3 regions of the Candidatus Pantoea soli genome follow, and region 2 is predicted to be linked to each of the others. Evidence: predicted binding sites of a transcription regulator. Region 2 holds the regulator's gene; each other region holds the start of a gene.
What was found. The regulator CRP, encoded in region 2, controls carbon source genes, mostly activating them, when cyclic AMP is high. The targets are predictions, from matches to a motif close to ATGTGANNNNNNTCACAT.
Positions count from the first base shown of each region.

Region 1: D8B20_RS01520 (YjcB family protein) is a predicted target of CRP. The motif match lies at 5,605-5,622, and genes of this name have one in related genera.
Region 3: epd (erythrose-4-phosphate dehydrogenase) is a predicted target of CRP. The motif match lies at 6,644-6,661, and genes of this name have one in related genera.

Region 1 is NZ_CP032702.1:336,842-344,878, forward strand. It holds gene D8B20_RS01495 (AraC family transcriptional regulator) at 1-70, shown strand, start outside; gene D8B20_RS01500 (DMT family transporter) at 145-1,098, shown strand; gene D8B20_RS01505 (transposase) at 2,020-2,415, opposite strand; gene D8B20_RS01510 (oligosaccharide flippase family protein) at 2,943-4,199, shown strand; gene D8B20_RS01515 (ATP-grasp fold amidoligase family protein) at 4,208-5,158, shown strand; gene D8B20_RS01520 (YjcB family protein) at 5,213-5,494, opposite strand; gene soxS (superoxide response transcriptional regulator SoxS) at 5,738-6,166, opposite strand; gene soxR (redox-sensitive transcriptional activator SoxR) at 6,262-6,738, shown strand; gene D8B20_RS01535 (glutathione S-transferase family protein) at 6,782-7,447, shown strand; gene D8B20_RS01540 (NCS2 family permease) at 7,738-8,037, shown strand, end outside.
Region 2 is NZ_CP032702.1:3,420,109-3,428,145, forward strand. It holds gene tauA (taurine ABC transporter substrate-binding protein) at 1-479, opposite strand, end outside; gene D8B20_RS15895 (LacI family DNA-binding transcriptional regulator) at 714-1,694, shown strand; gene D8B20_RS15900 (LysE family translocator) at 1,696-2,298, opposite strand; gene D8B20_RS15905 (hydrolase) at 2,359-3,375, shown strand; gene D8B20_RS15910 (YheU family protein) at 3,378-3,596, shown strand; gene D8B20_RS15915 (phosphoribulokinase) at 3,658-4,527, shown strand; gene D8B20_RS15920 (OsmC family protein) at 4,597-5,001, opposite strand; gene crp (cAMP-activated global transcriptional regulator CRP) at 5,305-5,937, shown strand; gene D8B20_RS15930 (YccS/YhfK family putative transporter) at 5,996-8,037, shown strand, end outside.
Region 3 is NZ_CP032702.1:3,025,585-3,033,621, forward strand. It holds gene D8B20_RS14070 (IclR family transcriptional regulator domain-containing protein) at 1-466, opposite strand, end outside; gene D8B20_RS14075 (hypothetical protein) at 527-763, shown strand; gene argO (arginine exporter ArgO) at 1,191-1,814, opposite strand; gene mscS (small-conductance mechanosensitive channel MscS) at 1,977-2,849, opposite strand; gene fbaA (class II fructose-bisphosphate aldolase) at 3,038-4,117, opposite strand; gene pgk (phosphoglycerate kinase) at 4,220-5,383, opposite strand; gene epd (erythrose-4-phosphate dehydrogenase) at 5,435-6,454, opposite strand; gene tkt (transketolase) at 6,864-8,037, opposite strand, start outside.

The sequences.
Region 1 (8,037 bases), 680 kb from region 2:
GCGGGCGTTTGCCCACCGCTATGGGATTACGCCGGGCCGCTTCCAGAAGCAGGTGCTGCCGGCGCGCTGACCGCAATCTGCTACAAGCTTTCTGCTGCGCCATCCGGCACACTGCCACGAAACAGCCATAAAGGAAGCTTTTCTATGTTTGCAGGAATTGTGTTTGCGCTGGCAGCGGGCATGATGTGGGGCATGATTTTTGTCGTGCCGCTGCTGATCCCCGAATACCCCGGTACGCTGCAATCCGCCGGCCGTTATCTGGCGTTTGGCGTGATCGTGTTACCGCTGGCGTGGCTCAGCCGCCGGCGACTGAAGCAGCTGGCGCGAAAAGACTGGATTGAAGCGGTTAAGCTGTCGCTGATCGGTAATCTGCTGTATTACGCCTGTCTGGCCAGCGCGATTCAGCGCACCGGCGCCCCCGTCTCCACCATGATCATCGGTACGCTGCCGGTGGTGATCACCGTTACCGCTAATCTCTGTTACGGCCATCTTGAAGGACGGCTGCCGTGGAAAAGGCTGACGCCGGCGCTGATTATCATCGCTGCCGGTCTGGTTTGCGTGAATGCGGCAGAACTGCGGGGGCAGCAGAGTGATTTCAGCCTGATGCGCTACCTCAGCGGGCTGGCGCTGGCGATCATGGCGGTGGCCTGCTGGACCTGGTATCCGCTACGCAATGCCCGCTGGCTGCGTCAGCACCCGCAGCATAAGCCGTCAAGCTGGGCCACCGCGCAGGGGCTGGTGACACTGCCGCTGGCGCTGGTGTTCTGCCTGCTGGTCTGTCTGCAGATTCACTGGCAGCAGCCCGCGTTTAGTTTGCCGTTCGGCCCACAGCCGCTGCGTTTTATCGTTCTGATGCTGGCGCTGGGATTACTCTGCTCCTGGCTGGCGGCGCTGTGCTGGAACGCCGCCAGTCAGCGGCTGCCGACCGTGGTCATGGGGCCGCTGATTGTGTTTGAGACGCTGGCCGGATTAATGTGGACCTTTATCTACCGCCAGAACTGGCCGCCCCTGCTCACCAGCCTGGGCATCGGCTGCCTGATTGTCGGCGTGATGTACGCTGTGCGTATCAAACCACAGCAGCTGGCGGTACTGGACTAAACGCAAATCCATGCGGCGGCTGTCCGGCAGCGGCCGCCATTTTCTCGCGCTTTTAAGAATTTGACCGGGTCTCTTTTCCCGCTGTATCGGGCGTACCGCGCCGCCATCCCCGCTGTTTATAACAAATGCCGGATTAACGAACCGGCTTTTAATTCCTTTTTTGCATAATTCCGCCGACAGGCAGCGTAAAGATTCGCGGCTAAGAAGCGCGAAAACGGATTAGCCCGAAGCTTAATGCTGCCTGAATAGCGAAAATATTCGGATTAACCCCAGGTTTAACGGATTGAAAAATCCTGTAACACGCGGTTTTTATTGGTTTATGGCACTGAAATCCTGCCTGGAAAAACCAATTAAGGGTGAAGCCTTTTGCCTGCCATTAAGAAAGATTCCCATTATGCTCCGCAAAAAAATATTAAACCGGGCAATGCATAAAAGCCGGGTGTTTCGCATCCGGTAAGGTTTTCAACCTTTATTGTTTAAAGGTGATGAAGTTTTCTGACAGGAAAATTCCTGGTGCTGAATGGATTAAACGAAGAAAGGATTAACGAATAATGATTTCTAAAGCGCAACGGACAGATCCACAGCAAAACAGAGGGAGTGTGCGCGCCGTTTTATCGCGTTGTTCATGATTGCTTAACAGAATGCGCTGCAGAATGAAGACAGGTTAAATAGTGATAAAGTAATAAACGAAGCGCCAATCTCACCGGAATGAGATTGGGCTGCGTCTAAAGGGCGTGCGGAGCGAGACTTTTGCTGGTGTGAATCGATTTTACCGCAAAAAAGGAAGCGATTCCGTGACAATATTCATCAGGAAAAAGTGGTGCGCAATGTTATGTGGCGAAAGCCGGATTAAATGATCTTCATCTCTTCTGGTAAGAACAAATCTCAGCATTAAGTCAAATAACATTGGTATCAAGGGCGTTAGCGATTATCTGAACCTGAAGGATAGTGGTAAACGCTGCGGCTGATATCCAGCAGGCGGCAGCTGCGACGGGTTCCGATGTCGAAGGTGGTTTGCAGGAAGTTAACCGCCTGACGCTTTTCATTCGTGGTAAAGAAGTTTTTCAGCACGCTTTGCAGCATCTCTTTGTCGGAGCTCAGGGTCTGAAGCTCACGCGTGAGATTCTGCAGTTTGTCTTCTAACTCTTTGATCCGACGGCCTTCCTCAGAGGAAAGTCCGGAAAACTTTTTCTTCCAGCTATAGAAGGTTGCCTCCGAAATGCCCAGCTCTTCACAAATCTCCCTGACTTTCACTCCCGTTTCAGAAGCTTTAATGGCATTTGTGATTTGCTCTTCGCTATATCGTGACTTTCTCATAAATGCTCTTACCTTTCTTATCAATTAATGGATGAGAATTACTGTATTAATATCTGGTACTGCAAAAACGGTATTAATGCAGTATTAAAGTGCGCGATTTGAATTGCGAGGGTTAAATTAAGATATTTGGAATAAATATCATCATGGGATAAATCTTATTTTATTCTGAATGCCATTGAACGCCTTCCTGGCTTTGGGTTTTTGCGATAAATTCATTCCATCCCAAATGCAGAAAAATACGACAATCATTGGAAATCCGGCATAGCCTGCTTGCTAAAATCACAGGATATGTCTGTAAACTTTTGTCCTGAATTCAGGTTGAAATCGTTTACATCCAGAGCACTTCGCGCCAGATTTAATCGGAATTTTCCTGAATGTTTTCGCTTAACCCTGATGTAAGTCTCATTTTTCGGACCAGCCTGGTCTGAAGTTATTAAATTTTGTCAGGCCCACTGTGCGCTTGTTAATTCACTTCATGGACGTTGTACCGAAAAGCAGTTGCTGTAAGTAATACTAAGGACCAGTCAATGAAATTGAGCGTAATGTCGAATGCCGCCTGGATGATGTCTGAGAAGATCGTCTCGGTTTTTGGCGTCATATTTGTGACCTCCTACGTGGCTAAAGCCTTTGGCCCAACTGTTTTTGGGCAAATGGCGTTTTCAACCTCGCTGTTCTCCATGGTGCAGACCGTGGCGATTTTTGGCACCGAAACCATTCTGTTTAAGCGCATCAGCAAAAGTGCACCCAAAGGACTGCGGCTGATGACCGTGGCGCGCACGCTGCGCATGGTACTGCTGCTGCTGACCTCCATCCCGGTATTGATTTGGGTCTGGTACAACATGCAGGAAAACTTCCTCGCGTTTGCGCTGGCCTCATTTATCTCGTCGGTATTCGTTACGCAGGACACGTTCAGCGTCTATAACAACGCCCGGCTGGCCTCACGGCTGAATACCGTGGCCAACTCGGCGGGGCTGCTGCTTGGCTTTGCCCTGAGCTTCACCATCGCCTGGCTGCACCTGAATCCGCTGTGGCTGACCGTGTCTATCGTGGTCGTGACGCTGGTGCCGTATGCCATCAAGCGTGCCAGGTTTTACCGGGAAAACCAGGATCTGGCCCCGCCGCAGGAGAAGCGCACGACCTATCTGCGCTACCTGATGTATGCCGGGTTGCCGCTGGCTATCTCCAGCATCTTTATCTCGGTACAGGTAAAAGCGGCGCAGATGTTCCTGGCCGGTATCGCATCCGCCCGCGATCTGGGGCTGTTTGCCGCCGCCAACACCATTTCGGCATCGTGGATTTTCATTCCGGTTGCCCTCATCACTTCCTGCTTCTCGGAGATTTTCCGCGAGCGCGGAGCGGCCGCCATCAAGCTGACTGCGCGGCTGAACGGTTATGTCATGGGAGTTTCATTGTTGTTGTTAGCGGTGATCGCCTTGTACGGCGAAAAAATCATCATCGCTTTATATGGTCACGAGTACACACAGTCCGGAAGTCTCATTACGTTACTGTCGTTAGCAACCTGCTTCTCGGCAATGGGAACCGTAGCTTATCGCTACATGGTGAAAGAGGGTGGCTTCAACTACCTGCTCAAAAAAATCATCTGTCTGATGGTGGTCAGCCTGCCGCTGTCTTACTGGCTGATTCAGGGCTACGGCATCATGGGTGCCGCCTGGAGCGTTTTCATCACTGAGCTGCTGTCCCTGACCGTAATGAATTACTTCTTTAAAAACGGCGTCATTCAAAAGATCCAGGTTTCCTCGCTCAACTACAAGACCTACAAATGAGGCCAGAAATGCTCAAATTTAAAGATGAACTCAGAAAAAGTGTGCAGTACTTCATCAAGAAGATGCCCTGGGCCTATCAGGATCGCATCTACTACTTTCACAAATTCCGCAAGTTGCCAAACCTGCGCGAGCCGAAAGTATTCAATGAGAAGGTGCTGTACCGCAAATTTGTCTACGGTGATTACCAGAACTACGGGCGCCTGTCAGACAAGTACTCCGTGCGCGAATACATCGCAGAGAAAGTGGGTAGTGAATACCTGATTCCTCTGGTGTACGAGACCAGCGATCCGCACTCGCTGCATACGCTCTCCAGCTGGAAGAACACGGTTATCAAACCCAATCACGGCTCCAACATGGTTGAGATCCTGCTGGAAGAGCCGGATGCGCTGAAAAAGCAGCAGATTATCAGCGATTGCCATCGCTGGCTGAAAACCGATTTTGCCAACGAGGCGCGGGAAATTCACTATCGCTACATCAAGCCGCGTATTCTGGTGGAGAAGTACATTGGTGACGGTAAAACCGCGCCGATTGACTACAAATTCCACATGTTCAACAAGCGAGATGGCAACTTTGAGTATGTGCTGCAGGTGATCTACAACCGCTGCAATCCGCTGCTGTCGATGAACTTCTACGTGAACAACCTCAAAGAGGCGTATCACAAAATTCGCGACACCGGGCTGGATGTCACGCCGATTCTGCCGCAGCTGGAGCACGCGCTGGCGCTCAGCAAGACGCTGGCGACGGATTTCGATTACGTGCGCGTTGACTGGTACATCGATGGCGAAAGCATCTACTTTGGCGAGCTGACGTTTACGCCTGGCGCCGGTCTGGTTACCGGACTGGATCGCGGATTAAATCAGATGATGGGTGATATGTGGATTCAGGATCGTCGCGGTACGCAGAGACCGGGCGTTGCGGTACCGGAAGTCAGCCTTCCCGCCGTATTGAAGAAAATTTGATCTCACACAGCAAAATAAAAAACCCCGCTTAGCGGGGTTTTTTATTGGCTGCAATCAGGGCATCGGCCAGTCAGCAGGTGCCTGGCTCATCGCCTCCACAAAGCTGGTTTTGGTGATTTCCATAAAATGGTTCACATTTTCCATGCTCAGCGAAATGCCCAGCAGGCCGGTGACAAACCAGCAGGACATACCAATCCCAATGCCGCCGCACAGCAGCGCCATGACCGGATGGCTCTTCTGGCGCAGCTTGATTTTCAGGGTGCTGGCGAAAAACATCATTACTGCGCTGAGCAGCTCCCAGCGCATCACAATGAGACTGGTGGTTAACGTAGCCATCTGCAACAAACCTCGTTCAATCAGTAATATCCCTGACATTCAATGGACATCACCGGCGGCAGAGAAGGAAGGTCAGGGGAAACCCTTCGGCCGTCTTAATACAGCGAAATGTGTGACTTTGGTCACATTATATCACTGGATTTGAAAATCTGAACAAAATTTATACCTGGTATGGCAGAGGTGAACGAAGCAGAGAAGGGGAAAGCGAAAGCGGGGAGCGCCCGTAGCGGGCGCAGAGGAGAATCAGCGCAGCGGGCAGCATTCACCGGTGGTGCGCTGCGCGAAGCTGGTCATCGTATCATTGCAATCAAAGTTAACCAGGCGCGGACGCTGCGCTATGGCCTGACGGCGCATGGCGTGACGATAGGCGGTTGGCGTCTGGGAAAACTGGCGGCGAAACACGCGCGAGAAGGTTTGCTGCGAGTCATAGCCGTACTGCATGGCAATATCAAACACCGGCCGCTGCGTCTGGCGCAGAGCTTCGGCAGCCAGCGTCAGGCGACGTTCGCGAATATAGCCACCCAGCGTTTGTTTCGTGACGGTACGGAACATACGCTGCAGGTGCCATTTTGAGTAACCCGATTTTGCCGCCACTTCATCAATCGACAGTGCTTTATCCAGATTCTGATCGATCCAGTTAGTCAGTGAATGAATGATTTCCTGTTGCATCATAGCCTCATCCTTCTGAAGGTTATCGCCTGGTGTAATTCGAAATTGTGTCGGGCTGGAGTATAATTCCTCAAGTTAACTTGAGGTAAAGGCCCGCAATGAAAAAAGAACGCAATTACCCGAAACCGGTGCTGACACCGGGCGAAGTGGCGAAGCGCAGCGGCGTGGCTGTCTCCGCACTGCACTTTTATGAAAGCAAAGGCTTAATATTCAGCACGCGCAATGGCGGTAACCAGCGCCGCTACAGCCGTGACGTCCTGCGCCGGGTGGCGATCATTAAAATTGCCCAGCGCATAGGCATTCCACTGGCGACGGTCAGTGACAGCCTGATGCATGTGCCGGCGAACAAGCGCATGTCGACGCAGGAGTGGGACGCGCTGACCCGGCACTGGCGTGAAGAGCTGGATAAACGTATCGAAACCCTTACCCGTCTGCGTAACGATCTGGATGGCTGCATCGGCTGCGGCTGCCTGTCGATGCGTGATTGTCCGCTGCGCAATCCCGGTGACCGACTGGCGCAGCAGGGGTCCGGTGCGGTGCTGCTCGATCCGGAGCAGGACGAGCAAAAACGCTGATCCGCTATACTTGGCAAAACCCCTGAGCTGCAAGGAACCGCGCATGATCACTGTTCATCATCTGGAAAATTCCCGTTCACACCGCGTGCTATGGCTGCTGGAAGAGCTGGCGGTGCCTTATCAACTTAAACGCTATCAGCGTGAAAATACCCTGCTGGCCCCGGAGGCGTTAAAGAAGGTGCATCCGCTGGGGAAATCGCCGGTGATCACAGACGGTAACCGCGTGGTGGCGGAATCCGGCGCCATTCTGGAATACCTGCAGCTGAAGTACGACAGCGAACAACTGCTGACGCTGCATGATGAAGACGAGCAGATACAGGCACGATACTGGCTGCATTACGCGGAGGGTTCGCTGATGCCGCTGCTGGTGATGAAGCTGGTATTTGCGCAGCTGAGCAAGAAGCCGGTGCCGTGGCTGCTGCGTCCGGTCGGCGCTGCCATGAGCAAAGGCATCCAGAAGGCGTGGCTGAATAAGCAGCTGGCGCTGCATGGCAGCGTGATCGAGCAGCATCTGAGCCAGCATCCCTTTTTTGCCGGTTCCCGCTTCAGCATTGCCGATGTACAGATGAGTTTTCCGCTGCTGGCGCTGCAGATGCGCGGCAGCCTGAGCGCCATGCCGGCAACCGCACGCTGGCTGGAGGAGATGCAGCAGCGTGCTGCGTGGCAGCGCGCCCTGCAACAGGGTGGGCCGATTCAGTTCAGCCAGTAACCGTTTCTTCTGCGGTGACCGGCCGGTATGCCAGCCGGTCACACGTGCTGCATAATCCGCTGCGTACCGGCTGGCACCCGCTGTATTCTCCCGTACGCCCGCGATTAAAGGTTGAAAACGCCGCCCCAAAGACCAGATAATCGTTTGCCTTTTTTCGCGTCCCCTTTTTGACGGGAATACGTGACCGCGTAATCGTTTGCCTGTGTGCTCTCTGAGCAACCCTCACCAGGAATCTGTGCAAACGGCGGTCGCGCGGCGACTTACATCTTAAAAAACGCAGAGGAAAAATTATGTCTGGCGAATCCCGCCCGGCCAGTGGAAAACTGGACGCCTGGTTCCGCATTTCAGCACGCGGCAGCAGCGTGCGTCAGGAAGTGCTGGCAGGTCTCACCACCTTTTTAGCGATGGTGTACTCCGTCATCGTGGTGCCTGGCATGCTGAGTAAAGCGGGCTTTTCACCTTCCGTGGTCTTTGTCTCAACCTGTCTGGTCGCCAGCTTTGGCTCTCTGCTGATGGGCTTGTGGGCCAATCTGCCGATGGCGATTGGCTGCGCTATCTCCCTGACCGCTTTTACCGCCTTCAGCCTGGTG
Region 2 (8,037 bases):
GCCGGCGGCTGAAGATTGACCAGCTGCACCTGTGAAGGCTTAATGCCCCAGTGTTTCAGCGCGGCCAGCAGGCTGTAGTGCGTGGTAGAGATAAAGGGAACGGCAATACGTTTGCCGATCAGCTGCTGCGGATCGCTGATGCCCTTTTTCACCACCAGCGCCTCAGAGTTACCCAGCTGCGAAGCCAACAGAAAAGCCTCAATCGGCAGCTGCTGCGTGGCGGCGACCGCCAGCGGGCTGGAACCGATATTGCCGATCTGCACGTCACCGGATGCCAGTGCGCGCAGCACGCTGGCACCGCTGTCGAATTTGCGCCAGTCCACGGTCGCGCCGCTGTCGCGGGCAAAGGTATTATCGGCCTGCGCGACCTTGGCGGGTTCCGCTGACGTCTGATACGCCACCGTTACCTTTACCGCTTCTGCCTGAAAAGCCAGCAGCGCCAGCGCCGCTGCGATTATCGTTTTTTTAATTGCCATCATCCTGCCCCCCCGTGTTATGTCGTGAGGGCAGTGTTACCAGCGGCAACCTTTTCATAAAGGAATTAAAAATTATCCCTCATGAAAATCGGTTCTTAGATCAACATCAGAGAAGGCTATGCGAAAAAGGCAAATGCAAAGAACGCATCAGCAATGAAATATGTCAGGCGCTCACATGCAGTCTGTGCTATTGATCTTCTCCTGATTTCCTATCTTCCATCTACGGTTCTGGCATCCATGTCCATTGAGAAAGTCGCACGCCTTGCGGGCGTGTCGAAAGCGACGGTTTCACGGGTTTTGAATCAGCATCCCGGCGTGCGTCCTGAGACCCGCACCCGCGTGCTGGCGGCGATTAATGTATGCGAATACCAGCCAAATCTGCTGGCGCGTCAGCTGCGGACTTCTCAAAGCAATATGCTGCTGGTGTTGATTTCAGATATCACCAATCCCTTCTGTTCGCGTGTGGTTGAAGGCATTGAGGCAGAGGCCGAAGCGCAGGGTTATCACATCCTGTTATGCAACACCCGCTCACAGCTGCGGCGTGAGGCGGCTTATATTGCCTTGCTGACGGGAAAAGTGGCGGATGGCGTCATCACCATGGATGCTGCCGATTGCTTGCAGGAGCTGCAGGGGTTGATTGGCGAATCACCGTGGGTGCAGTGCGCCGAATACGATCCGGCAATTCCGGCCTCCAGCGTCAGCATCAATAACCGGGAAGCCGCGTTTGAAACCGTGCGCTTTCTGGCGGACAAAGGCCGCCGCCGCATTGCGCTGGTTAACTGCGATATGCGCTATCTCTACTCTCATCAGCGCGAAGGCGGTTACCGTGATGCTCTGGAGCAGCTTGACCTGCACTGGAGCCGCGTGGCCTATGCCGGCAATATCACCTGCGAAGCGGGCAGCGCGGCGCTGCGCGAATTGCTGACGGGCCCGGATCGCCCGGATGCGGTGTTTGCGGTGTCGGATGTGCTGGCGGTCGGCGTGGTGCATGCGGCACTGGAAGCGGGCCTGCGCGTGCCGGAGGATCTGGCCGTGGTGGGCTTTGACGGCATCAATTTTACCAGCAGCCTTAACCCGCCGCTGACGACGATTGAACAGCCGATGAATCAGCTGGGCGCGCGCAGCGTCCAGCTGCTGCTGAACCGTATCCGGCAGCCGCACGCGCCCATCGTGCACGAGGTGCTGCCGTGGAAGCGCGTGGAGCGCGCGTCCAGCTGACTCAGCGCCAGATCAGCAGGACGCAGGCCGCTGTCAGCGCACCCATCGCCAGGTTAAAGATTTTCCATGCGCGCGGGCTGCGCAGCAGGCGGCCAATCAGCGAACCAAACCCCATCCAGATAACGCCAGACAGCAGATTCACCAGCGCCATGCCGGTGCTGATCGCCAGCACCGAATGGAGATAAGCGTCCCCGGCGAGGCTGAAGCTGGCAACGGCGCCCAGCGCCATCAGCCACGCTTTCGGGTTGATCAGCTGCAGCAGCCCGCCCTGCCAGAACGGCATCTGCTTCACGCTGCGATCTTCCGTTTCCAGCGGCTCATACTTCGCGGTGGCGATTTTCCACGCCAGCCACAGCAGATAAATGCTGCCGGCAATTTTCAGTACCAGATGCAGTGAGGGGTACAGCAGAATCAGGCCGCCAATGCCAAACGCCACCATCAGCAACATCACCTGCATGCCAATCATGATACCTATAAGCAGCGGAAGGGTGCGCACGAAGCCAAAATTAGCACCCGAGGCGGTAAGTAACATATTATTGGGCCCCGGCGTAATGGCAGCGACCCAGAGAAAGCCCAGCATTGAGAGAAAAAGACTCAGTTCCATGTATATTCGGGTGCTCCTCACCCAGAAAAGCGAACAACCCATCGAAGCTATCAGCGAGTTATGCATCAGACAAGCACTATCCCAAGCTATTTTGATCGCCCGAACGGCGAGCGCTTTACCCCGCTGCGCGGCTTCAGCAATGCGCATCTGCAAACCCTGCTGCCGCGTATTCTGCGCCGGCGCATAACCCTGCGCCCGCACTGGCAGCGCCTGGACCTGCCGGACGGCGACTTTGTCGATCTGGCGTGGAGCGAAGACCCGGCACAGGCGCGCCATAAACCGCGCATGGTGATGTTTCACGGGCTGGAAGGCAGTTTCCGCAGCCCGTATGCGCATGGCCTGATGCAGGCGTGTCAGGCGCGCGGCTGGCTGGCGGTGGTGATGCATTTCCGCGGCTGCAGCGGCGAACCTAACCGCCTGCAGCGCATCTATCATTCCGGTGAAACCGAAGACGCCACCTATTTTCTGCACTGGCTGCAGCGCGAATGGGGCACGGTGCCCACCGCGGCCGTGGGCGTCTCGCTGGGCGGCAACATGCTGGCCTGCCTGCTTGGCCTGCAGGGCAGCAGCGCACCGCTGGATGCCGCTGTGGCCATCTCAGCCCCGCTGGCGCTGGAACCCTGCAGTGAAAAGCTGGATGTCGGCTTTTCGCGCTTTTATCAGCACTACCTGCTGACCCAGCTGAAAAAGAATGCCACGCGCAAACTGCGCGCCTGGCCGGGTACGCTGCCGGTTGATCTTATCCAGCTGCGCGCTTTCCGCCGTCTGCGCGAATTTGATGACGCGATCACCGCCCGCGCTCACGGCTTTATTGATGCACGCGACTACTATCAGCGCGCCAGCGCCCTGCCGCTGCTGACCGGCGTACGCAAGCCGCTGCTGATCATTCATGCCAAAGACGATCCCTTTATGACGGAAGCGGTTATTCCGCAGCCGCAGCAGTTATCTGCCACAATTGACTATCAGCTGACGCAGCAGGGTGGACACGTCGGCTTTGTGGGTGGCAGCCTGCACAGACCGCAGATGTGGCTGGAGCAGCGCGTGCCGGACTGGCTCTCAACCTATCTGGATGTGTGATTGTGATTATTCCCTGGCAGGAACTTGAAGCGACAACGCTGGAAAACCTGATTGAAAGTTTTGTGCTGCGTGAAGGCACCGATTACGGCGAACAGGAGCGCAGCCTGGCGCAAAAAGTGGCTGATGTGCGCCGGCAGCTGGAACAGGGCGAGGTGGTGCTGGTGTGGTCGGAACTGCATGAGTCGGTCAATATTATGCCGCGGCGCGAATTTCGCGGCTGATGCGCCGCGCGGGAATTCGTGGTAACAATGCTCATCGCCGGACTTCACAGGGAGCACTGTTATGTCAGCCAGGCATCCAATCATTGCCGTCACCGGTTCCAGCGGAGCCGGTACCACCACCACCAGCCTCGCCTTCCGTAAGATTTTCCAGCAGCTGGATCTGCACGCCGCCGAAGTCGAAGGTGACAGCTTCCATCGCTATACCCGTCCGGAAATGGATATGGCGATCCGCAAAGCGCGCGATCTCGGGCGTCATATCAGCTACTTCGGCCCGGAGGCCAATGACTTTGCGCTGCTGGAGCAGACCTTCCGGGACTACGGTCAGAACGGTCACGGTCAGTCGCGCAAGTATCTGCATACCTATGACGAGGCGGTGCCGTGGAATCAGGTGCCGGGCACCTTCACGCCGTGGCAGCCGCTGCCGGAAAACACCGACGTGCTGTTTTATGAAGGGCTGCACGGCGGCGTCGTCACGCAGCAGAATAACGTCGCCGAGCATGTCGATCTGCTGGTCGGCGTAGTACCCATCGTTAACCTTGAGTGGATTCAGAAGCTGGTGCGCGATACCAGTGAACGTGGCCATTCACGCGAAGCGGTCATGGATTCGGTGGTGCGATCCATGGAGGATTACATCAACTACATCACGCCGCAGTTCTCGCGCACCCACCTTAACTTCCAGCGCGTGCCCACCGTGGATACCTCCAATCCGTTTGCCGCGCGCGAGATCCCCTCGCTGGATGAGAGCTTTGTGGTGATCCATTTTCGCGGGCTGGAAGGCATTGCCTTTCCTTATCTGCTGGCGATGATTCAGGGATCGTTCATTTCCCATATGAATACGCTGGTGGTACCGGGCGGCAAGATGGGGCTGGCGATGGAACTGATCATGACGCCGCTGGTGCAGCGGCTGATTGAGGGTAAACGCATTGAATGACCGCCGGGGTGGCGATGCCTGACGCAGGGTGACGTATTGCGCGTCGGGCATCGCACCGCGGCCGCTGGCTTACAACGCCTTCACTTCATAACTGTGGGTGATTTCCACGCCTTTACCCAGCATGATCGCCACCGAGCAGTACTTCTCAGCCGAGAGATCCACTGCGCGTGCCACTGCCTTATCGCTCAGCGCATGACCGCTGACGATAAAATGCAGGTTAATGTGTGTAAAAATGCGTGGCGCTTCTTCGCGCCGTTCCGAGGTGAGTTTCACCTCGCAGTCCGCCACGTCGTTACGCCCTTTCTGCAGGATTGACACCACGTCAATCGCGCTGCAGCCGCCGGCGGCCATCAGCACCATCTCCATCGGGCTGGGTGCTTTGTCGCCGGAATTCCCGTCCATTAATACCTGATGTCCGGATGAGGATTCTCCGAGAAAGGTTAACCCCTCAACCCATTTCACTCGTGCCTGCATATCTTTGTCTCCTGAAGCGGCGGTTTTGCCGCCAGAGTACGCTTTCACCTGGCAAACAGCAATCCGGACGCCTGCCCCTGCCGCTGAAGCGAGACAACACAAGACAGCCTGCAAAAGCTGTGCTACAAACAGAGCTGAAAATATTTTCGTCATTACAGACGAAGGCGGGACGAATCAAAAGCATCGCTTACGAATCCACCCCGAATAATTTTCCCTTACGGGAAACGCTTGACGATTTCACCGCCTGACAGGGAAAACTGCCCCCTGTGTTTTGGGCACGATTACAACAGAGGATAATAGCGAATGGTTCTCGGCAAACCGCAAACAGACCCTACACTCGAATGGTTCCTGTCCCATTGCCATATTCACAAATATCCATCCAAAAGCACCCTCATCCATCAGGGTGAGAAAGCGGAAACGCTGTACTACATCGTGAAAGGTTCCGTCGCGGTACTGATTAAAGATGAAGAAGGCAAAGAGATGATTCTCTCCTACCTCAACCAGGGAGATTTCATCGGCGAGCTCGGCCTGTTTGAAGAAGGCCAGGAGCGCAGTGCCTGGGTACGTGCGAAGACTGCCTGCGAAGTGGCTGAAATTTCCTACAAAAAATTCCGTCAGCTGATTCAGGTAAACCCGGATATTTTAATGCGCCTGTCGGCGCAGATGGCGCGTCGCCTGCAGGTGACTTCCGAAAAAGTAGGCAACCTTGCCTTCCTGGACGTCACCGGTCGTATCGCGCAAACGCTGCTCAACCTGGCAAAACAGCCCGATGCCATGACCCACCCGGACGGTATGCAAATTAAAATCACCCGTCAGGAAATTGGTCAGATCGTGGGCTGCTCACGCGAAACCGTGGGCCGTATCCTGAAAATGCTGGAAGATCAAAACCTGATCTCCGCACACGGTAAAACTATCGTCGTCTACGGCACCCGCTGATTTCTTCTCACCCACGGCGTAATGGCAACATTGCGCCGTTTTTATTTACGATGAGCTGATGTGGCGTCGAATCATCTATCATCCTGAGGTCAACTACGCGCTGCGGCAAACGCTGGTGCTGTGTCTGCCCGTGGCGCTCGGCTGGCTGGCGGGTGACCTGCAAAAAGGGCTGTTGTTCTCTCTGGTGCCGGCCTGCTGCAACATCGCCGGGCTGGATACCCCGCATAAGCGCTTCTTTAAGCGCCTGATTGTCGGCGGTGCGCTGTTCGCTACCGGCAGCTTTCTGATTCAGTATCTTACCGGGCTTAACGTGCCGCTGCCGCTGATCCTGCTGGTGCTGCCGCTGCTGGTTGGCGTAACCGGCGAAATCAGCCCGCTGCATGGCCGTCTGCTTCCCGGCACGCTGATTGCCGCCATCTTTACGCTCAGCCTCATTGGCCGCATGCCGATTTGGGTTCCACCGCTGCTCTACATTGGCGGCACGCTGTGGTACGGGCTGTTTAACTGGTTCTGGTTCTGGCTGTGGAAAGAGCAGCCGATGCGTGAAACCCTCAGCCTGCTGTATCACGAACTGGCGGATTACTGCGATGCCAAATATACGCTGCTGACCCAGCTGACCGATCCGGAAAAAGCGCTGCCGCCGCTGCTGGCGCGCCAGCAGAAAGCGGTCGATCTCATCACCACCTGTTATCAGCAGATGCACATGCTGTCAGCCAGTCGCGATAACAGCCATAAGCGCCTGACGCGTGCGTTTCAGGTGGCGCTGGATTTGCAGGAGCACATTTCAGTCAGCCTGCACCAGCCGGAAGAGGTGCAAAAACTGGTGGAGCAAAGCCACGCTGAAGCGGTGATTCGCTGGAACGCCCGCATCATCTCGGCGCGCCTGCGCGTGCTGGCCGACGCCATCCTTTACCATCAGTTAACCGGCCGTTTTGAGATGGAGAAGCCGCTCAGCGCACTGGAAAAGATTGCGCGTCAGCATCCGGATAACCCGGTGGGACATTTCTGCCTGTATCACTTCAGCCGCATCGCGCGCGTGCTGCGTACGCAGAAGCCGCTCTACACCCGCGATCTGATGGCCGACCGGCAGCGCCGTCTGCCGCTGCTGCCGGCGCTGCGCAGCTATCTGTCGCTGAAATCTTCAGCGCTGCGCACGGCGGCGCGCTTTGCCGTCATGCTGATGTTTGGCAGCGCGCTGGCGCTGTTCTTCAACATTCCCAAACCCTACTGGATTCTGATGACCATCCTGTTCGTCAGCCAGAATGGCTACAGCGCCACGCGGGTGCGTATTCAGCACCGTGCGCTGGGCACCTTTGCCGGGCTGCTGATTGCCGCGGCCTCGCTGCGGCTGGCGGTGCCGGAATCGATCGCCCTGCTGTTTATGCTGGTGATTACGCTTATCAGCTATCTGGTGACGCGCAAATATTATGGCTGGTCCATGATTGGCTTTACCGTCACGGCGGTGTATTCGCTGCAGCTGCTGTCGCTGAACGGCGCGCAGTTTCTGCTGCCGCGCATGATGGATACGCTGATGGGCTGCCTGATTGCCTTTGCGGGAATGATCTGGCTGTGGCCGCAGTGGCAGAGCGGCCTGCTGCGCCGCAACGCGCATGATGCGCTTGAGGCTTTTCAGGAGGCACTGCGCCTGCTACTGGGCCCGGAGCAGTCACCGCAAAAGCTGGCGGAACAGCGGGTCAAGGTCAATCAAGCGCATAACGCACTGTTCAACTCCCTGAATCAGGCCTCCAGCGAACCCGGTTTTAACGCGCAGTATCTGAAAGATATGCGGCTGTGGGTGACCCACAGCCAGTTCATTGTTGAGCACATCAATGCGATGACGATTCTGGCGCGCGAGCATACCATGCTGACCCCGACGCTGGCGGAGCGCTATCTGCAATCCTGTGAGATCGCGCTGCAGCGCTGTCAGCAGCGGCTTTCCTATGACGGCCCGGGCAGTGACACCAATATTCTGGAAGCACCGGATAGCCTGAGTGACGGGCCGGTGACGATTGTTGAACAGCATGTGAAGCGGATTCTGCAGCACCTGAGCGTGATGCATACTATCTCGTCTCTGGCGTGGAGCCAGCGCCCGCATCACGG
Region 3 (8,037 bases), 390 kb from region 2:
AGCGCGGCTGCAGCCGTTCATCCGGTTCTGCCGCCAGCAGCGCCACGCCAATCACCGATTGCCACGCCGGCAGCATACGGAAACCCGCCAGTGCCTGGCTGGTGCGTTCACCCGGTTCCGAGTGCCAGATATAGATGACCTGATCTTCCCACAGCACGCCCAGTGCTACCACGATATCGCGCGGCGCGTGTGCTTCCAGCTGCGGCAGCGCCTGCGCAAACAGCGACGATCCGCGAATCGCCTGCGCCGCCAGCGCATGAATGCCCGGCCCCGGCAGATAGCGCCGGTGCTCATCCTGCATGGTCAGGCCGACCGAAGCCATGGTCATCAGCAGCCGGTTAACCCGCGTGCTGTTCATGCCCATCTGGCGCGCCAGTTCGCGGCAGCCAATGGCTTTGTCGCTCGACACCAGATATTGCAGGCAGCGAATCCCGTCAATCAGGCTTTGATTGGGTTGCGAAGACATAGGTCACCTTTGACGGTAAAAAACCCATCTTAGCAGTGTTAACGCCGGAGTCATGCCACTATGCAAACATTCTCTTCCCAGGGTAGCCATCACCTCCCCGAACAGACTGTGCATACCGATGTATTGATGGCGGGCGGCGAACTGGCGGGCATCTGCGCCGCGCTGGCCACCGCCCGGTTCAGTGATGCCAGCGGCAATGGCGTCCCCGGCTTTCTGGCCTGGTTCGCGCATCGTATGGGGCGGAAACCCCGGCGGTGTTCAGTGAAAGATGGAGCGCGGCGCACAGTTCGGCCATAAACCGTGGCACACCATCTGCTCAGCGCCCCGGGCCGCTGACGCCTGCAGTTTGATTACCTGGCAGACAGCGGCCGCTATCTGTTTATCGCTTTTGCGGAGCAGCCCGCTGCGGAGATGGCGCTTTCCCGCCAGCGTCTGCCCGGCATCATGAGGGTGTTTAACAGCCTGAACCGGCGCGTTGCCCGGCGTACCCGCCAGATCAATAACGGCGATTACGCCATGGAGACGGTCCAGATGGCCACGTGGCGGCGGGCACGCCCCATTGCATCACGCACTATCGCTTATGGCTGGAAAACGGTTTGCTGGCTGAGGTCAGCGATAAACATGACTCGCTGTGCCATCACGCCATACCGGTCAGTGTCCGCTTCAGCCACCTCCGGCTGGCGTTGCCGGCCAGCGCCGGCGCCCTTCCCGCCCTGCACCTGCATCAAAGCGCGGCTATCCCCTGACGCGCCAGCTGGAAGGCAATGCACCACATGACGCCGCCCACCAGCAGGTTAATGATGCGCTGCGCTCGCACGGTGCGCAGCCGCGGTGACAGCCACGCCGCCAGCAGCGCCAGGCCAAAGAACCACAGCACGGAAGCACTCACCGTGCCCAGCGCAAACCAGCGGCGGGTGTCCGCCGAGGGTAACTGGCTGCCCAGGCTGCCGAGCACGACAAAGGTATCCAGATACACATGCGGATTGAGCCAGGTGACCGCCAGCAGCGTGGCAATAATGCGCCAGCGGCCCTGTTTCAGCGCCGCATCGCCGGTCAGCAGCGTATCGCCCTGCCACGCGCTGCGCAGCGCGCCCCAGCCATACCACAGCAGAAAAGCCACCCCGGCCCAGGTGATCGTCAGCAGCAGCAACGGTGACTGATGCAGTAACGCGCTGCCGCCAAAAATGCCGCCACAAATCAGCACAATATCGCTCAGCGTACACAGAGACGCGGTCATCAGATGATAGTGGCGTTTAATGCCCTGGTTCATGACGAATGCGTTTTGTGGCCCCAGCGGCAGGATCAGCGCCGCCCCCAGCGCAAGCCCTTGTAAGTAAACAGATAGCACAATGATTTCCTGTGAAACAGAGAGATGCGATGCAGTATAAGGAGGCGCGGATATTAGCGGAAATGGAAAGATTTAATCGGCTATTAGCAGAAATAATAAGGCCGCCCTGCGGCGACCTGTGTACATAATGGCAGGGTTTGCGCCCTGCTCTGCCAGCATGGCTTATTCGCTGCGTGCCGGCGGCTGCTGCGTGCTGACCTGATGCAGGTGCACATCCATCTGCGGATAAGGAATACCGATGCCGTGCGCATCCAGCGTACGTTTGAAGTTCTTCATCAGATCCCAGTAGACGTTCTGCAGATCGCCACTTTTGCTCCAGCAGCGCACCACAAAGTTCAGTGAAGAGGCAGCCAGTTCATTCAGGCCAATCTGGATACCCATCTCTTTCAGTACGCGCTCATCCGCTTCCACCACGTCACGCAGCAGGCCGATAACCTGATCCACATCGGCATCGTAGGCCACGCCGATAATAAATTCGTTACGGCGAATCGGCTCGCGTGAGAAGTTAATGATATTGCCGGCGATGATTTTGCCGTTTGGCACCACCACAATTTTGCCATCTGCGCTTTTCAGCGTTGTGGAGAAGATCTGCACATTCTGCACCGTCCCCATCACGCCGCCGAGATCGACAAACTCACCGGTTTTGAACGGACGGAAGGTGACCAGCAGCACGCCGGCCGCCAGATTAGACAGCGAGCCCTGCAGCGCCAGCCCCACCGCCAGACCGGCCGCACCCAGTACGGCGATCACCGAAGCGGTCTGCACGCCTACGCGCCCCAGCGCGGCTATCAGCGTAAAGGCAATGATGCCGTAACGCACCAGCGCGGAAAGGAAATCCGCCACCGTGGCGTCAATGTGGCGCGCCAGCAGCACGCGATTGACCGCGTTAGAGATGATACGGGCAACGAACATCCCGATGATGATGGTGATGATCGCCGCAACGATATTCACCGCATAGCTCAGGATCAGCGCCTGATTACGCACCAGCCAGCCGCCGGCGTTATGAATGCCATCAACGACATTTAAATCTTCCATTTGTTAGCCCTGTTGTTGAGTTTCCCGCAGGAAAGTACAAAAACTGCCAGATTTAATCCGACACTCCCGCTAACAAGGGTAAACAAAAATGGGACAGAGCGCCAAAAAAGCGCTGAATGGATTCACTTTTCCAGACCGGACGCATAAAAAAAGGCCCTTTCGGGCCTTTTTTGTACCGCAGGCAAAAATTACAGTACGTCGACAGCGTTCAGCTCTTTGAAAGCCTGCTCTAAACGCACAACCATGGAAGATTGTGCAGAGCGCAGCCAGACGCGTGGATCGTAGTATTTCTTGTTCGGGCTGTCCGGGCCGTTCGGGTTGCCCAGCTGCCCCTGCAGGAAGGCTTCGTTGGTTTTGTAGTACTGCAGGATGCCGTCCCAGGTTGCCCACTGGGTATCGGTATCGATGTTCATTTTGATCACGCCATAGCTGATCGACTCTTCAATTTCTGCCGCAGAAGAACCAGAGCCGCCGTGGAACACGAAGTCCAGCGCGTTGTGCGGCAGGCCGTGTTTTTCACAAACGTATTTCTGTGAATCGCGCAGGATGGTTGGGGTCAGCTTCACGTTGCCTGGCTTGTACACGCCGTGCACGTTACCAAAGGATGCAGCAATGGTGAAACGCGGGCTGATTTTGCTCAGCTCGGTGTAAGCGTAATCCACATCTTCTGGCTGGCTGTACAGTGCAGAGGCGTCAACGTGGCTGTTGTCCACGCCATCTTCTTCGCCACCGGTCACACCCAGTTCGATCTCCAGCGTCATGCCCATTTTGTCCATGCGCGCCAGATACTTGCTGCAGATTTCGATGTTTTCTTCCAGAGACTCTTCAGACAGGTCAATCATGTGTGAAGAGAACAGAGGCTTACCGGTTTTTTTGAAGTGCTCTTCGCCGGCATCCAGCAGGCCGTCGATCCACGGCAGCAGTTTTTTCGCGCAGTGGTCAGTGTGCAGGATCACCGGCACGCCATACTGTTCGGCCATCAGATGCACATGGTGCGCACCGGAAATGGCACCAAAAATGGCGGCGCCCTGAGGTTTGTCAGTTTTGAAGCCTTTACCGGCGATGAAGGCGGCACCGCCATTGGAGAACTGAACGATGACCGGCGCTTTAACTTTGGCCGCAGCTTCGAGTACCGCGTTGATGGAATCCGTGCCGACGCAGTTAACTGCAGGCAGAGCGAATTTGTTTTCTTTCGCTACTTTGAAGATCTTCTGAACGTCATCACCAGTGACAACGCCGGGTTTTACGAAATCAAAAATTTTAGACATGGTTGTGTCCTGTTTCGTTACCGTTCATCCCGCAGAGGGACGTCGATTTTTTGCCCGGAATGGGCAAGCCTTCAGACGGCGCAGCCGCGCCGCCCCCAAAAGTTACTGCTTCGCACGCTCTTCAAGCATGGCAACCGCAGGCAGTTTTTTGCCTTCCACGAACTCCAGGAAAGCGCCGCCGCCGGTAGAGATATAGGAGATCTTGTCTTCGATACCGAACAGGTCGATTGCCGCCAGGGTGTCACCGCCGCCGGCCACAGAGAAGGCATCACTGTCCGCGATCGCGTTAGCGATAATCTCGGTGCCTTTGCGGAAGTTAGGGAACTCAAACACGCCCACCGGACCGTTCCACAGGATGGTTTTCGCTTCTTTCAGCAGCTTCGCCATCGCCTGTGCGGTTTCATCACCGAAGTCCATAATTTCTTCGTTATCTGCCACTTCGGAAACCTTTTTCACGGTTGCCGGTGCAGTTTCAGAGAATTCCGTGCCGACGCGGGAGTCAACCGGAACCGGGATACCGTACTGATCGCGCAGGCCTTTGGCCGCTTCCACGAAGTCTGGTTCGTACAGGGATTTACCGACGTTGTTGTCGATCGCCACGAAGGTGTTAGCGATACCGCCGCCAACAATCACGGTGTCCGCGATTTTTACCAGCGACTGCAGCACATCAAATTTGGTCGAGACTTTGGAACCGCCCACTACCGCGACCAGCGGACGCTGTGGGTTGCTCATCACTTTACCCAGTGCTTCCAGCTCAGCGGACAGCAGCGGACCGGCACAGGCGATAGGTGCGTGCTTACCCACGCCGTGGGTAGAGGCCTGCGCGCGGTGCGCAGTACCAAACGCATCCATGACAAAGACGTCGCACAGTGCGGCATATTTCTTCGCCAGGGTTTCGTCGTCTTTTTTCTCGCCTTTGTTGAAGCGGACGTTTTCCAGCACCACCAGCTCACCGGCACCGACTTCCACGCCATCCAGGTACTCTTTCGCCAGCGTCACCTGGGTGCCGTTCAGCTTATCTTTCAGGTAGTTAACAACTGGCAGCAGGGAGAACTCTTCGTTGTATTCACCTTCAGTCGGACGACCAAGGTGTGAGGTAACCATCACTTTCGCGCCCTGTTTCAACGCCGCTTCGATGGTAGGCAGAGAAGCACGAATACGTGCGTCTGACGTCACTTTCCCTTCTTTCACTGGTACGTTGAGATCGGCGCGGATCAGAACGCGTTTACCAGCAAGATCCAGATCGGTCATCTTAATTACAGACATGGTGAACCCTCTCGTTGATTCTCATAAGTTTTGCCAGACGCAATCCGCGTCTTACCTGAAACCGCTTGCGGCCATTGCTAACGTGGTGTCGATCATGCGGTTAGCAAAGCCCCATTCGTTGTCACACCAGACCAGGGTTTTGATCAGGTGATGACCGCTGACCCGCGTCTGCGTGCCGTCCACTATGGCACTGTGCGGATCGTGGTTAAAATCTACTGAGACTAACGGTAATTCCGTATAGTCAACTATACCACGAAATGCCCCCTCTGACGCGTTTTGCAGCAGCGCGTTGACCTCGCACGCCCTGACGGCTTCACGTACTGAGACGCTTAAATCAATCGCTGTCACGTTGATAGTCGGCACGCGTACTGCAATCGCTTCAAAGCGATCGTTAAATTTCGGAAAAATACGGGTGATGCCTGCCGCCAGCCGCGTATCCACCGGAATAATGGACTGACTGGCTGCCCGCGTGCGGCGCAGGTCGCTGTGATAGGCATCAATCACCTGCTGATCGTGCATCGCGGAGTGAATCGTCGTAACCGTACCGGATTCAATGCCAAAGGCGTCATCCAGCAGTTTGATCACCGGGATAATGCAGTTGGTGGTGCAGGAGGCGTTAGAAACAATGCGATCGCTTTGCTGCAGCGCCTGTTCATTGACGCCAAACACCACGGTGGCGTCGAGATCGTTGCCGCCCGGATGCGAGAACAGCACCTTCTTTGCGCCAGCCAGCAGATGCGCTTCGCCGTCCGCCCGGCTGCCGTAGACGCCAGTGCAATCCAGCACGATATCCACATTCAGCTCCCGCCACGGTAGAGCCGCAATCTCTGCCAGATGCAGAATGCGAATGGTGTCATCGCCAACCAGCAGCTGGTCCCGTTCCTGCCGCACATCAAAGGCGAACCGGCCGTGGCTGGTATCGTATTTCAGCAGATGCGCCATGCCGGCGGCCTCTGCCAGTTCGTTGATGGCCACAACGGTGATTTCCGCGCGGCGACCGGTTTCATACAGTGCCCGCAATACATTGCGGCCGATACGGCCAAACCCATTGATGGCAATACGAATGGTCATCTTACTTCCTGCTACCACACCTGAAAAAACGTGCCAGATACCTTGAGCGTTTCACGCGGGTTTGTACAGGAAATTCTGGCGGCTCCGGCGCGATCGCGTCAGGCGGCTCACCGGCAACTGAAACGGTTCAGCTACAATAAAGCATGTGAGGAATAACAGGAATGATTGCGATCAACTGCGCTGCTGATTATTGGATCTGCGTCACAATTTTTCTGGAGGACATTATTACTGCAGGAATAATTGAACCGTTTCAGGTGAAGGGATAAAAAGGCTGATATCGTGCAGAGCGGTCAAATCCGCCGGCAGGGCTTTCGCGGTCGCGGCGTACATTATCGCCCCGGTTTAACGCGCAACGTTCACCTTAAAACGCGCCGCTGCAGAACGCAGCGGCGCAGAGGATCACGCGAAATTACAGGATGGATTTCGCGGTGTTAACAACGTTCTCAACCGTAAAGCCGAACTCTTTGAACAGCAGCTCTGCCGGGGCAGACTCACCAAATGTGGTCATGCCGACAATCGCACCGTGCAGGCCGGTGTACTTGAACCAGTAATCGGCGATGCCCGCTTCGATAGCCACGCGCGCGGCGACCGCTTTCGGCAGCACGGATTCGCGGTATGCCGCGTCCTGCTTGTCAAAGGCATCGGTAGACGGCATGGAAACCACGCGGACTTTGCGACCTTCAGCGGTCAGCTGCGCGTAAGCCGCTACCGCCAGTTCCACTTCGGAACCGGTGGCGATCAGGATCAGCTCTGGCGTGCCTTCACAGTCTTTCAGCACGTAACCGCCGCGCGCCACGTTTGCCAGCTGCGCCGGAGTACGCTCCTGCTGCGCCAGGTTCTGGCGGGAGAAGATCAGTGCGGAAGGCCCATCCACGCGCTCAATCGCGTACTTCCAGGCCACAGCGGATTCAACCTGGTCACAGGGACGCCACAGGCTCATGTTCGGCGTGGTACGCAGGCTGGCCATCTGCTCAACCGGCTGGTGGGTCGGGCCATCTTCGCCCAGACCGATTGAGTCATGGGTGTAGACCATAATCTGACGGATTTTCATCAGCGCGGCCATGCGGGCAGCGTTACGGGCGTATTCCACGAACATCAGGAAGGTGGCGGTGTACGGCAGGAAACCGCCGTGCAGCGCGATACCGTTCGCGATAGCGGTCATGCCAAATTCACGCACGCCGTAGTGGATATAGTTACCGGCTGCATCTTCGTTGATCGGTTTTGAGCCAGACCACATGGTGAGGTTGCTCGGTGCCAGGTCAGCAGAGCCGCCCAGATATTCCGGCAGCAGTTTACCGAACGCTTCGATGGCATTCTGCGAGGCTTTACGGCTGGCAATTTTCGCCGGGTTCGCCTGCAACTGCTCAATGAACTTCTGCGATTCGCTTTCCCAGTTAGCCGGCAGCGCATTGCGGGTACGGCGGGTGAACTCGTCAGCCAGCTCCGGGAAGGCGCTGGCGTAAGCGGCAAACTTCTCGTTCCAGGCGCGCTCTTTGGCCTGACCGGCCTCTTTCGCATCCCACTGCGCGTAGATCTCAGACGGGATCTCAAATGGCGCGTGGTTCCAGCCCAGCTGCTTACGG